DNA from 2 places in the Bradyrhizobium sp. BR 1432 genome. Region 2 is predicted to be linked to the other one. Evidence: predicted binding sites of a transcription regulator. Region 2 holds the regulator's gene; the other holds the start of a gene.
What was found. Region 2 encodes LexA, which represses DNA repair genes until DNA is damaged. Its sites were predicted from a motif close to TGTTCNNNNTGTGTTCNG; they were not measured.
Positions count from the first base shown of each region.

Region 1: ACSKB8_RS15965 (ribonuclease T2 family protein) is a predicted target of LexA. The motif match lies at 4,217-4,234, and genes of this name have one in related genera.

Region 1 is NZ_JBPUGF010000003.1:3,335,403-3,342,455, forward strand. It holds partial or broken gene ACSKB8_RS15935 (MarR family winged helix-turn-helix transcriptional regulator) at 1-348, shown strand, start outside; gene ACSKB8_RS15940 (response regulator) at 345-1,076, shown strand; gene ACSKB8_RS15945 (ATP-binding protein) at 1,097-2,485, shown strand; gene ACSKB8_RS15950 (DUF3617 domain-containing protein) at 2,660-3,190, opposite strand; gene ACSKB8_RS15955 (hypothetical protein) at 3,237-3,530, opposite strand; partial or broken gene ACSKB8_RS15960 (hypothetical protein) at 3,715-4,175, shown strand; gene ACSKB8_RS15965 (ribonuclease T2 family protein) at 4,281-4,985, shown strand; gene ACSKB8_RS15970 (23S rRNA (adenine(2030)-N(6))-methyltransferase RlmJ) at 5,143-6,003, shown strand; gene ACSKB8_RS15975 (cold-shock protein) at 6,255-6,470, shown strand; gene ACSKB8_RS15980 (outer membrane protein) at 6,541-7,053, opposite strand, start outside.
Region 2 is NZ_JBPUGF010000003.1:6,289,091-6,296,143, reverse strand. It holds gene ACSKB8_RS30540 (S41 family peptidase) at 1-291, opposite strand, end outside; gene ACSKB8_RS30535 (alpha-hydroxy acid oxidase) at 611-1,744, shown strand; gene ACSKB8_RS30530 (HAD family hydrolase) at 1,759-2,382, shown strand; gene ACSKB8_RS30525 (hypothetical protein) at 2,542-2,748, shown strand; gene ACSKB8_RS30520 (molybdopterin molybdotransferase MoeA) at 2,973-4,184, shown strand; gene lexA (transcriptional repressor LexA) at 4,361-5,062, shown strand; gene ACSKB8_RS30510 (hypothetical protein) at 5,242-5,472, shown strand; gene ACSKB8_RS30505 (hypothetical protein) at 5,640-6,074, shown strand; gene ACSKB8_RS30500 (ComEC/Rec2 family competence protein) at 6,214-7,053, opposite strand, start outside.

The DNA.
Region 1 (7,053 bases), 3.0 Mb from region 2:
ATCGCTATCCCGGCCTCAAGGTCGCCGATCTCCTCGACGTCCTGCGCATCACAAAACAGTCGCTCGGCCGTGTGCTCAAGCAGCTTCTCGACGAGGGCTACATCGTGCAGAAGACCGGCGACAATCGACCGTCGCCAGCGCCTGCTCTACGCGACGCCAAAGGGCGAAGCGCTGGTGCAGAAGCTTGCCGGGCTCCAGACCACGCGGATCACCAAGGCGCTCGCCGAGATGGGTCCGCAGGATGCCGAGACCGTCAAGCGCTTCCTGCGCGCGATGATCGACCGCGATGATCCGGACAAGGTGCTCGAGACGATCTTCGCTTCCGTCAACCAAGACGCCGAGGAGTGACCGTGCCGCTCGCTGCCACGCTCGCCCGCCCGCCGGTGCAACCCGCCGACGATGCCCCGCATCTGCTGCTGGTCGACGACGACCGCCGCATCCGCGATCTGCTCTCGCGCTTCCTCGCCAGCGAAGGCTACCGCGTTTCGACCGCCGCCAGCGCCAGCGATGCGCGCGCCAAGCTCACCGGTCTGCATTTCGATCTGTTGATCCTCGACGTCATGATGCCCGGCGAGACCGGGTTCGAGCTCGCCCGTTTCATCCGCACCTCGTCCTCGGTGCCGATCGTGATGCTGACGGCGCGGCACGAGGCAGAAGCGCGCATCGAGGGCCTGCAAATCGGCGCCGACGACTATGTCGCAAAACCGTTCGAGCCGCGCGAGCTCGCGCTGCGCATCAACAACATCCTCAAGCGCGCCGCACCGCCGCCGCAGGCCGCGACCGTGGAGAAGATCGCCTTCGGACCCTATGTCTACCATCTCGACCGCGGCGAGTTGCGCCAGGGCGATGAGGTCATCCACCTCACCGACCGCGAGCGCGAGATGCTGCGCATCCTCTCGGAGACGCCGGGCGAGACCGTGCCGCGCAGCGCGCTCACCGGCAACGGCAGCGTCAACGAGCGCGCCGTCGACGTGCAGATCAACCGCCTCAGGCGCAAGATCGAGACCGATCCCGCCAATCCACTGTTCCTCCAGGCGGTACGCGGCATCGGCTACCGACTGGTGGCCTCGCCTTAAACCGCAGTGAAGCGCGACCGATGAGCACGATCGATACCGGCCTGACGCTTCTGAAGAGCGCCGCCGGCCGCGTCTCCGCCGCCAATGGCTGGATGGGCAACGCATTCAAGGGCTGGATGCCGACTGGCCTCTATGCTCGCGCGCTGCTGATCATGATCGTGCCGATGGTGATCCTGCAATCGGTCGTCGCCTTCGTGTTCATGGAGCGGCACTGGAACACGGTGACGCGCCGCCTGTCGGCCGCAGTGGTGCAGGACATCGCCGCGCTGATCGACGTCTACAAGGGCTATCCGCAGGACAAAGATCGCGACCAGATCCGCCGCATCGCCCAGCAGCGGCTCGGCCTCGTCGTCGATTTCCTGCCCGCCGGCGACATGCCGCCGCCGGGACCGAAGCCGTTCTTCTCGCTGCTCGACCAGACGCTGTCGGTGCAGCTCGGCCGCCAGATCGGGCGTTCGTTCTGGATCGACACCGTCGGCCGCTCCAACCTGGTCGAAATCCGCATCCAGCTCGACGATGCCGTGATGCGCGTGTTCGCGCAGCGCAGCGCCGCCTATGCCTCGAACTCGGAGATCTTCCTGTTCTGGATGGTCGGCACGTCCTCGATCCTGCTGATCGTCGCCGTGCTCTTCCTGCGCAACCAGATCAAGCCGATCCTTCGGCTCGCCGATGCCGCCGAAAGCTTTGGCAAGGGCCGCGAGGCGCCGAACTTCAGACCGCGCGGCGCGCGCGAGGTGCGGCGCGCCTCCGTCGCCTTCCTCGAAATGAAATCGCGCATCGAGCGCACGATGGAGCAGCGCACCGCGATGCTCGCCGGCGTCAGCCACGACCTGCGCACCATCCTGACCCGCTTCAAGCTCGAGCTGGCGCTGATCGGCGACAGTCCCGAGCTCGAGGGCATGCGCAAGGACGTCGACGAGATGTCGATGATGCTGGAGGATTACCTGGCCTTTGCCCGCGGCGATTCCGGCGAGCAATCGCAGCCGACCGACATGGCCCAGGCCCTGGAAGAATTGCGCAGTGACGCCGAACGCCACGGCCACACCGCGACCGTCGCATTCCACGGCCTGCCGGTGGTGACGGTGAAGCCGGCCTCGTTCAAGCGCTGCCTCGCCAACCTCGTCACCAACGCCGCACGCTACGGCAAGGCCATCGCCATCACCGGCCAGCGCGATCACCGTTATCTCATCGTCACTGTCGACGACGACGGGCCCGGCATTCCCGCGCATTTGCGCGAAGAGGTGTTCAAGCCGTTCCTGCGGCTGGATAACGCCCGCAACCAGGACGAAGGCGGCACCGGCCTTGGCCTCGCGATCGCCCGCGACATCGCCCGCTCCCATGGCGGCGACATCACTCTCGGCGACAGTCCGATGGGAGGATTGAGGGCAAGCGTGCGGATTCCGGTGTAGGCGGCTTCTTCACCTCTCCCCGCTTGCGGAGAGGTCGAATTCGATCGCAGATCGAATTCGGGTGAGGGGGTACAGGTCTCACAAAAATCTCGTTCGCGGAGAGAGGCCCCTCACCCCAACCCTCTCCCCGTAAGAACGGGGCGAGGGAGCGCACCGGTTGCGCGGTGAGTGCGTCTACTTCGGCAGCAGCGCCTTCAGCTTATCGACATCGCGCACGTTCATCTTGAAGCCGCCTGGCATCACGATGTCGCCGGGCTTCTGGTCCGGCTTGCAGGCCCCTAACCATTTGGCTTGGAGCGTCATGGTGCTATCGCGGCCGGCCGCGCCGGCGACGCCGCCTTGCGCATGCGAAGAGGTCTTCACGGTGTAGGCCGAATTGAAATCGCCTGATATCTCGGCATGCGAGGTCGTGCTGACGCCGGCGACGCTGCACTCGGAATCGCTGACATAGCCGGTCGCGGTCTTCTTGATCTCCTGCTTGGCGCAGATCTGCTTTGCCATCGGGGAGACGTTGTTGCTCATCTCCTTGTCGACGGTCTCGTCAGTGCAGTGCTGCATCGTCATCTCGGGCACGGGCGAGCCGGTCGTGACCAGCTTCATTTCCCATAGCCCGGCCTTGCGCATCGGCAGATCGTCGGCGCCGGCTGCGCCTGCCGACAGCACGAGACAAGCGACCGAGCCGAGCAAAGCGAGTTTGCGCGTCATGTGGAAGACTCCCGGCTTGAGAAGCTTTGGGCGTTACGACAACGCCTCAGTAGAGAGTGCGGATCGGCCGCTCGGCGGCGCCATAGGGCACCCAGCGGCAGGAGAACGAGATGTAGCCGCCCTCATAGGCCTGCACCGCGAGGAATTTGACGACCTTGCCGTAGCGCGCGCAATGATCGACCGCGACCTGTCGCGCATCGGCCTGGGTCGCCATCGAATAGGCGATGATGCCGCCGGTGTCGTTGCCCTTGAACGGCGGCACTGGAAGGATATCGGCGCGCGCCGACTGGCTCGCCATCATACCCAAGGCAAGAAGGCCCGCGGCCGCAATGATTCGCATTCCCGTCACTCCAATTGGCTGCCCTCAGTTTACGGTGCCGGACTGGAAGTGAAAAGAACGGAAGCCCTGCCGGCTGCGACGATATGGTCAACTCCTGGCGAAGTGTTGCCGCGCTGCACTTGACCTCTCCCGGCCTTCGCGGCACCGTCCGACCTTCGCAAGACTTTAGCTGTCCGGATTGACCATGCGCGCCCCCTCCCCGAAATCGCTCCGCTTTGCCGCCGTGCTCGGCCTCATGTTCGGGGCGCTATCGCTCGGTGAGGCCAGGGCCGCCAATCCGCTGGAGCTGAATTTCTGGCTGAGCGGACCGCGCTACGACGGCGCCGTCGCCGATTGCGACAAGGCGCTGCCGACGATCGCCAACCAGTTCTGGGAAAAGAAAGCTCGTTCTGGAATTCCTCGCTGAAAATCACCGGCTTCTCCGCCGTCCGCGAAATCGCGTTCCGTCCCTGGCAGTCCGATAACATTCCGCGCCGCTATTGCACCGGCGATGCCCTGCTCAATGACGGCAAGGTGCGCAAGGTGCATTTCTCGATCATCGAGGATGGCGGCTTCGCCGGCTACGGCAATGGCGTCGAATGGTGCGTCGTCGGCGTCGACCGCAACTGGGCCTATAATCCGGCCTGCCGCGCCGCAAAGCCCTGATTCGGGTCGATCTGGCGGCTGAATGGCGGTCGCCTGAATTTTGTTCTTGAAATGTTCTTATCGCCTGCTAGGCTTCCTTGCACAGTCTAGTTGAGGGGCGTCGCCATGTTTCATTCCAGATTGCATTCGTTCTCCCGCCTGGTGATCTCGCTGACGCTTTCCCTGATCCTTGCCGCGGGGCTGGCCTCGTTCGCCAGCGGCGCAAAGGCCCAGGACAAGCGGCAGAACGCGCCGGGCGAGTTCGATTTCTATGTGCTGTCGCTATCATGGTCGCCCTCCTTCTGCGAGGAAGCGGCCGAGCGCGGCGGCCGCTCACAGATGCAGTGCAGCGGACGCCCTTACGCCTTCGTGGTGCATGGGCTGTGGCCGCAATATGAGAGCGGCTTCCCCGAATATTGCCAGCGGCCGGCACCGCGGCTGAACCGCAGCATCGTCTCTTCGATGCTCGACCTGATGCCGGCGCCGGGCCTGATCTTCAACGAATGGGACAAGCACGGCACCTGCTCCGGGCTCGAGGGCCGCAGCTATTTCGAGACGATCCGCAAGGCGCGCGCCGCGATCAAGATCCCGGCAGAATATCTCGATCTGTCGCAGGCCAAGACCGTGGCGCCGGCGGAGATCGAGGACGCCTTCATCAAGGCCAATCCCGGCCTCAGCGATGCCGCCATCTCGGTCACCTGCAACCGGACCCGGCTCTCCGAGGTCCGCATCTGCCTCAGCAAGGACCTGCAATTCCGCGCCTGCGACGAGATCGAACGCCGCGCCTGCCGCCGCGACCAGGTGACGATGCCGCCGATCAGGGGTGGATAGTTCCGGTCATTGCGAGGAGCCCGCGACAAAATTGCGAAGCAATTTTGCGCTGGCGACGAAGCAATCCAAACTGCCTCCGCGGTAAGATTCTGGATTGCTTCGCTGCGCTCGCAATGACAAGGGGTTGGGATCGCGCGAGACAACATAGTCTGGTCCCATGAACTACCGCCACGCCTTCCACGCCGGCAACTTCGCCGATGTCATCAAGCACATCGTGCTGGCGCGCATCCTCACTTATTTGCAGGACAAGCCGGCGGCGTTCCGCGTCATCGACACCCATGCCGGCGCCGGTCTCTACGACCTCGGCAGCGACGAGGCACGCCGCGGCGGCGAGTGGCTGACCGGCATTGCACGGCTGATGCAGGCGCGCCTGTCGAACGAGACCGCGGCGCTGACCAAACCCTATCTCGACATCGTCCGCGCCTTCAATCCGAAGGGAGAGCTCAAGGCCTATCCGGGCTCGCCGCTGATCGCGCGCGGCCTGCTCAGGCCGCAGGACCGCCTCGTCGCCTGTGAGCTCGAGCCGAAGGCACGCAAGGCGCTGATCGACGTGCTGCGCCGCGACGAACAGGCGCGCGTGGTCGATCTCGACGGCTGGATGGCACTGCCGGCCTTCGTGCCACCGAAGGAGCGGCGCGGCCTCGTGCTGATCGACCCGCCGTTCGAGGCCAAGGACGAATTCGAGCGGCTCGGCGAGGCCTTCGCAACGGCTTTCGCGAAATGGCCGACCGGTATCTACGTAATCTGGTATCCGGCCAAGAACCGGCGCGCCACGGACACGCTGGCGCAAACGGTGGCGCGGCTCGCAGCCGCAGCAAAGCCGCCCGGAAAATGCCTGCGCCTCGAATTCAGCGTGGCGCCGCAGCTCGATGGTGCCGCCCTCACTTCCGCCGGTCTTCTGATCGTCAACCCGCCCTACACGCTGCACGGCGAGCTCAAGACGATCCTGCCGGAGCTCGAAATGCCGCTCGGCCAGGGCGGCGCTGCCAGATTCCGATTGGAGGTGCCGAGGCCGTAACACTCCGGCATTCTTGGGAAAAATATGCAGGAGCGGTAGTCAATCTGCGAAGAACCGTATTATGCTGTTGCCGTGACTGGCTTTACGTTCCGCTTCCGCGAATGGTTGCGGCGGAGTGAAGGCCTAAGAAAGATCCGGCCGGGCCGATGAGGTCCGCCCAAGGATGGCCAGCTCCCGGGCTTCGTAAGGTCCGGTCATGTCGTGACGTGAGTTTGCGTCGCGGCGGAGGAGCAATGAGGGGGAGTTTCCCGATGGCCATGACGGGAACGGTCAAGTTCTTCAACGGTGAGCGCGGCTACGGCTTCATCAAGCCCGACGACGGCGGCCGCGACGTCTTCGTTCACATCACCGCGGTGGAGCGGGCGGGACTGAAGGACCTTGCCGAAGGACAGCGTATTACTTTCGAAGTCGAACCGGACAAGAAGGGGAAGGGACCGAAGGCGGTCAATTTGGTCATCCTCTCCTAGCGAGCCTGGCTTAAAAAAATCCCGGCCGCGAGCGGCCGGGAGGTTGGTCCGGTATTTTCTTCTTCAGCTATCAGAAGTGATAGTTCACGCCTGCGCGGACAACGCTGGCGCTATAGCCGTTTGACACGCCCGTAATTGCGAACTGGCTCGTCGACAGGTCGATGTAGAGATATTCGAGCTTGGCGCTCCAGTTCGGCGCAAGGCCGACTTCCGCGCCGGCACCGATGGTCCAGCCGGCGGCGGTGTGCGACTCCGTCCAGCCGAAAGTTTGCGCGCGCAACTCGCCGAAGGCGAGGCCCGCGGTGCCGTAGAACAGCACGTTGCTGAAGGCATAGCCGGCGCGGCCGCGCAGGGTGCCGAACCACGGATTGGAGAACTTCCACGGCGCGAAGGTATCATCGGCACCGGCGGCCTGAATGTCGCCCTCGACGCCGAACACCCAAGGGCCGTTCTGGAAATTATAGCCGGCCTGCACGCCGCCGACGAAACCGGAGGGCTTTGAGGGATTGTTGTCGACCGAGCCCCATTCGTAGCCGATGTTGCCGCCCAGATAAGGACCAGCCCAGCTATACGCATTGAGCGG
Region 2 (7,053 bases):
GGTCTCCTGCATCTCGGTCCAGGCCTTGGCGTTCATGTAGCGCGAATGCGGGTCGAGCGAGGTCACCATGCCCGTGACCGCGCCTTCGATCAGCTTGGCATTGTCGGGCTTCTCGACATAGTTCGCCTTGACCCGCTCGAACACCGCGCCAAACAAGTTGAGCTGGGAATAGGCATCATCCGCGCTCGCCGCCGCCCGTGCCGCCCACACGCCGCCGTGGGGACTGGCTACCAGAAGGGTCAGACACGCTCCCGTGAGCGCGCCCAGGGGGAACAGCAGGTTTTTCCGCATGGATTGACTGGCCTTTTGCTTAGCGGTTCTCTTGAGGGGCTTGTCTCTCGGGCTTGGAAGCCGCCATGCAAATGGCGATCCAAGTCACGTCTCACAACACCATTCTGGTTTCTTCAAGGCCGGCTCGCCGTGCCGGCGGTACGGCGAAGAAATCCCTTCGCCGCGGCTTAAACTTTTGGCAACGTTCCGAAACCATTTTGCGCAAAGCGGACATCGGTCGGCCGCCCACGCCTCGCAGTTATGCGATTTTAGGATGGTTTTGCAGGGTCAGACGCGATAGGCGATGGCGATAAGACTTCAAATTCTCGGGAGGACAACAATGAACGACGCGCCCCGCATCCGGCCGGAAAGGAACGTCGAACTCGGCGCCAGCAACGAGCCGTTCCAGAACCTGCACGAATTCATCCGGAAAGCGCGCGCCAACCTCAACCAGAATGCCTGGGACTACATCGTCGGCGCTGCCGAGACCGAGACCACGATGCGCCGGAACCGGATGGCGCTGGACGAGATCGCCTTCCGCCCCCGCGTGCTGCGCGATGTTCGCAAAGTCGACGGCTCGGTCGAGCAGCTCGGCCGCAGGATGCGGCTGCCGGTGGTGCTCGCCCCCGTCGGTGCGCTGGAGATATTCGATCCCGACGGTGCGGCAAGCGTGGCGCGTGCCGCTGGCACCTTCGGTGCGGCGCACATGTTGAGCTCGGTGTCCGAGCCCGGCCTGGAAAAGACTGCCGAGGCCGCGCCCGACGCGCTGCGGCTCTATCAGCTCTATGTCCGCGGCGACGATGCCTTCGTCGCGGATGTTGTCAGCCGCTCCGAGAAGAACGGCTATGCCGCATTCTGCCTGACCGTCGACACCGCCCATTACAGCCGTCGCGAACGTGACATCGCCAAGCGCTACGTTCGCGAAAGCCGCCTGCGCGCGACCGGCGGTGACTACCAGAAGGGTCTGGAATGGCGGACCGTGAAGATGATCAAGGACAAATTCAGGATCCCGCTGATCCTGAAGGGCATTGCCACCGCCGAGGACGCACAGATCGCGATCGATCATGGTGTCGAGTGGATCTACGTCTCCAACCATGGCGGCCGTCAGCTCGATCATGGCCGCGGCGCCATGCATGTGCTGCCTGAAATCGTCGAGGCCGTGAAGGGTCGCGCCAAGATCATGGTCGATGGCGGCTTCTGCCGCGGCACCGACATCGTCAAGGCGATCGCGGCGGGCGCCGACATCGTCGGCATTGGCCGGCTGCAATGCTGGGCGCTGGCGGCGGCCGGCGAAGCCGGCGTGATGCGAATGCTGGAACTGCTGGAGGATGAAGTGCTGCGCTGCCTCGGCCTCTTGGGTGCCACCTCGTTCGCCGAGGTCGACAAGTCCTGCCTGCATCAGGCGACCGCAACGAATGCGCCGAGCGTATTCAGCGCGTTCCCGCTGTTCGACCACGACCCCTATCGATACTGAAGTGAAAGGACACGATGACCTCGCTCTCTCCCGGCAGCGCCGATGCGCTCCTGTTCGATCTCGGACGCGTGGTGCTCGACATCGACTTCTCCAAGGCGATCGCCTGCTGGGCGGGACATGCCGGCTGCCAGCCCGAGGCCATCGTCGCGCGCTATGTGCGTGACGAGGCCTACCGGCTGCACGAGGTCGGCAAGATCAGCGACGAGGACTATTTCCAATCGCTGCGTTCATCGCTCGGGATCGGCATTTCCGATGCGCAGTTTCTGGAGGGATGGAACGCGATCTTCGCCGGCGAGATGCCTGACATCGCCGAGCTCTTGCCGCGCGCTGCAAAGCAGATGCCGCTCTATGTCTTCTCCAACACCAACCGGCCGCATGTCGACTATTTCTCGAAGGAATATGCCGGCGTGCTCGGGCATTTCCGCGAGCTCTATTTGTCGTCCAGCATCGGCCTGCGCAAACCGGATGCGGAGGCGTTCGACCATGTCGTGAGGGCGATCGGCGTGCCGGCCAGCCGAATCGTGTTCTTCGACGACCTTGCCGAGAACGTCGAAGGGGCGCGGGCGCGCGGATTGACCGCGGTGCATGTCACATCGCCCGGCGATGTCGGCAACGCCTTGCGAGCGTTGGGAATTTGACTGCCGCCCCCGGCCGGATCTGGTTGGGTTCCGAGGACCAAATCTGCTTGGGATGCGGAACCAAATCACTTTGTGCATTTTTGTACAAAGTTCCGGGAACGGAAATACTTCCTCCGGACTCTATCGAATCCGTTGGGACTTCTACATCGGACTATTCTCGTGCTGGGCAAAGCCTACCTCACAAAGCAAGCTTCTCTGCTGCTCGAATTCGCCAGAACCACCTCGGATTCGCGCCTCTCCGCCAAGCTCATCAGCAAGGCCGCCGACCTGAAATCACAGGCCGATCCGCTGCCGGATAAGGATCAGGGCCCCAAAGCTCCGGACGTGACGCCTGGCGTCAGTTCGGGCGAACAGACGCAGAGTTGATCGCGATGCTGGCCGTGGCTCTGGTCATTCTCGTCCTAGCCATGGCCACCCTGGTACCAATCTGCCTCGTCCTGGAGATCATGTCGCGCCGGGCCTGACGTCGCCTTCGTTGCCTATGAATGCGTCGTCGGGATGATCATCCCGCTCGGCTGCTCTTTTGCCTCTGCGCTCGCGCTCGGCTAGAAGGCTTCCTGCCAATTCGTCCGCGAGCAGGAGTTTTCGCCGTGGCTCTCATGCCGGTTTCCGATGCGCTTGCCGCCGTGCTTGCCGGCGCGGAGCCTCTGGCCGAGGAAATGGTTGCTCTCGACGCAGCCTTCCACCGTGTGCTCGCCCGCGACGTGGCGGCGCTGCGCACGCAGCCGCCTGAAGCAATGTCCGCGATGGATGGTTATGCCGTGCGCGCGGCCGACGCGGGGGCGATCGATTCCCAGCTGACGGTGATTGGCGAGGTAGCCGCGGGGCGTCCGTTCGCGGGAACGGTCGGCGCCGGCGAAGCCGTGCGGATCTTCACCGGCGGCGTCGTTCCCAACGGTGCCGACGCCGTCGTGATCCAGGAGGATACGGTCGCGGACGGCAAGCGCATCACGATCAAGGAAGCCGCGATTCCCGGCCGGCACATCCGCCCCGCAGGCGTCGACTTCTCCGAAGGCGCCGTGCTCCTGCGCAAGGGAACCCGCCTCACCGAGCGCGACCTCGCGCTCGCCGCCGCCATGAATTACCCCCAGCTTGCCGTCTGCCGCCGTCCGAAGGTCGCGATCCTCGCCACCGGCAACGAACTGGTGATGCCGGGCACCACGCCCGGCCGCGGCCAGATCGTCTATTCCAACGGCTATGCCCTGCACGCGCTCGCCCGCAGCGAGGGGGCTGACACCATCGACCTCGGCATTGCCGCCGACACGCTGGAGGCCACCACCGCCGGCATCCGCCGCGCCCGCGAGAGCGGCGCCGACATCCTGGTCACGACCGGCGGTGCATCGGTCGGCGACCACGATCTTGTCCAGCAGGCGCTGAGGGACGAAGGTATCTCGATGGCGTTCTGGAAGATTGCGATGCGCCCGGGCAAGCCGATGATGCATGGACGGCTCGGCGCGATGCGCGTGATCGGCCTGCCGGGTAATCCCGTCTCGTCCTATGTGTGCGCCTTCCTGTTCATGGTCCCGCTGATTCGTGCGGTGTCGGGTCGATCCGTGATTCATCACCGCCATGAGCGCGCCGTGCTCGGCCGCGATGTGGGCGCAAACGATATGCGCGCGGATTATCTTCGCGCACGTCTGGAACAGCGCGACGACGGCACGCTGGTGGCCGTTCCCGTCAATCACCAGGATTCCTCGCTGCTTGCGAATCTCGCTGCGGCGCAGGCACTTCTCGTGCGCGCACCGTTCGCGCCGAAAGCCGGAGCCGGCTCGCCTTGCGAGGTGCTGCGCCTGCCCGTCTGAGCGCACCACCACACGTGTTCCGCGAACTTTGTCGCGTTCACGGTAAATTAAGCAGTTGCGGAACACATATCGAACATATAGTGTCCGTTCATGATTTGTTTCGAGGATGTAGCGGTTCGCCGCTCCAATTCAGCGTCTCGGAATCGAACGACATCGACCGGGGGACTTTGGTCGAGATGTTAACGCGCAAACAATACGAGCTTCTGCGGTTCATCAGCGAACGTCTGAAGGAAAGCGGCGTGCCGCCCTCCTTCGACGAGATGAAGGATGCGCTCGACCTGCGCTCGAAATCGGGCATCCATCGCCTGATCACCGCGCTGGAGGAGCGCGGCTTCATCCGCCGCCTGCCCAACCGCGCTCGCGCCATCGAGGTGATCAAGCTGCCTGAGCTCCAGGCCGCCGCCGGCAACCGCCGCGGCTTCACGCCAAGCGTCATCGAGGGCAATCTCGGCAAGGTGCGCGCGAGCTCCAGTCCGCCCGCCGACGAGGGCGAGCGTCCCGTTGCGGTGCCCGTGATGGGTCGCATCGCAGCCGGTACGCCGATCGAAGCGTTGCAGACCCGCAGTCACACCATCAGCGTGCCGCCCGACATGCTCGGCTCGGGCGAACACTATGCGCTCGAAGTGCGCGGCGATTCGATGGTCGAGGCCGGCATCCTCGACGGCGACATGGCGCTGATCCAGCGCAACGAGAGCGCCGATACCGGCGACATCGTGGTGGCGCTGATCGACGACGAGGAAGCGACGCTCAAGCGCTTCCGCCGCCGCGGCGCCTCGATCGCGCTCGAACCCGCCAACGCCGCCTACGAGGTGCGCATCCTGCCGCCGAACCGGGTGAAGATTCAGGGCAAGCTGATCGGGCTGTACCGCAAGTACTGAGACGACCCAGCGGTCATTCGATATCAATGATTCCGATTGGAGCGGACGGATTGTCCGCTCCAGCTGGATAGTCTTTCTGATCTTGGGCAGATTATCTGGCCCCTCTCCCAGCGCTATGTCCTCGACATGCCGCCCGAAGCACTCATCGCTTTGCGGCTCAAGAGATCGAGGAGACAACGATGCGCAAGATCGTTTTGAGCGCGTTCGCCAGTATGCTGATCGCTGCATCGGCAGCGCAAGCATTCGCAGCACAATCGCAGCACCATCCCCGCAAGTCGGCGCACGCAACAACGACCGAGCAATTGCGTAGCGCCCGAAATGCCGTCGCGCGACAACCACAGCCGAGTTGGCCATATTCCGATGGTCGGCGCCCGCAGGCCGCTGACGCTCGCATCCGCCAAATGCACTAAAGCGAACTTTGTTCCTATCGGATTCGGGAAAGATAATGTGATCGCATCCTGCTGACGCCAGCCGCAGATTCGCCCACAACCAAGCAGAACGTTACGTGCTTCCACTCTGATAGAGGCTTGCGCCTCCGAAAGAGGCGCGGGTTGCTATCTTCGAATAGGAGCACCCGATGTGTGACTACAGTCTGCATGCCGTTGCATCGCGCCCCGCCGAAGTCGGCGAGACGATCGTGTCGACAACGTTCCGCGGCACCTCGACGCGCGGTTTTGCTTCCGCGGCCGACCCGACCGTGGCCGTCTGCCTGCTGCCGGGAACGGAGCTCGCCTTCGCCGACAACGTCCGTTACGACAATCGTTGGATCTGGACGCGCACGATCAACTCCCGCGTCGGCAAGTTCGGCAAGATCGATCCGCACGTTCCCGATCGCCATCATGACGCGATCGAATTCCCCGACGGCAAATACGTGCTGGTGACGCAGCTCGTCGAAGGCCAGCGCGCAACCGTGCTGCAACTGCCGGTGACGCAGCCGGTCGGCGAGCGCGAGCACAAGCCGCAGATCGATGCCGACAGCCGGCCGACGATCACGCGTCTGCCGATCGGCTGAGCCGTCCCTGGCCACCAGGTCGGGCCAGGATTGAAAATGCCATCGCCGGCCGAGGCCGGCGAGATGGTATGATTTATGTTCTGCGAAAGTCCGGTTGGACCCGGACCAAGTCCTCGCATTTGTTCTTAATCGTCTGGCCTTAATCGTCGGCCTGCAAGTCGGTCTCCGCCGGAGTCGCGTCCCGGTTGCGGGCCGTAGCCGCCTTCGGCGCAAGGCTCCCGTCGAAATCACCCTCGCCGGCGCCGGCCGGGAGCCAAGGGCGGCTTGTGCCTCTCGCTCTCACAGCTTGAACTGCAAAACCGTCACCACGCTGCGTCAACGCCAGCGCGCCTTGACTGGTGAGACGCTGCCGATCGACCACCATCGCCGCACAATCCGGCGGCGCGGGCCGCCGCGTCACCACCAGCGCGGCGCGGCTGCAATCATCAGCCAGCGCGTCGATCCGCAAGGAAAGCGCAACCAGCCGCCCGTCGTCGAGCGGCGTCACGCAGCCCGCCTCGTCACACGACACGCCATCGGCCAGCGAGCTACTCCCGGCGTCGCGCGGATCGGCGTCGGCAGCTAACCACTCCCTAAGCAGAAAGCCGTCCTTGCTCGCCCGGATGACATGCAGGTGCCCGTCCCGGCCGCGCACCGCGACGCTCGCGCCGTCTCCGGCAATCAGGATGTCGGGCTGCCGCACCGACAGCCCCCAGGCAATGGAAGCCAACAACATCAGCGCACCAGACCAGCGCAAGGGTGTGCGCAACAGGCCCATCACGATGATCCCGAGGCTTGCCGCGATCAGCGGCGCGATGCCGAAGGCGGGGATGCGGCCGATTGCGCCCGGCAGTGCCGCCACCCAGCGCGATACCGCGACCATCCAGTCGTTCCCGATCCCCATCAGCCACCAGAACACGCCGTCGAGCCCGAAGGGAGCCGCGAGCAGTCCGAGCAGGCCCGCCGGCATCACCAGTGCCGAAACCACCGGCATCGCGCC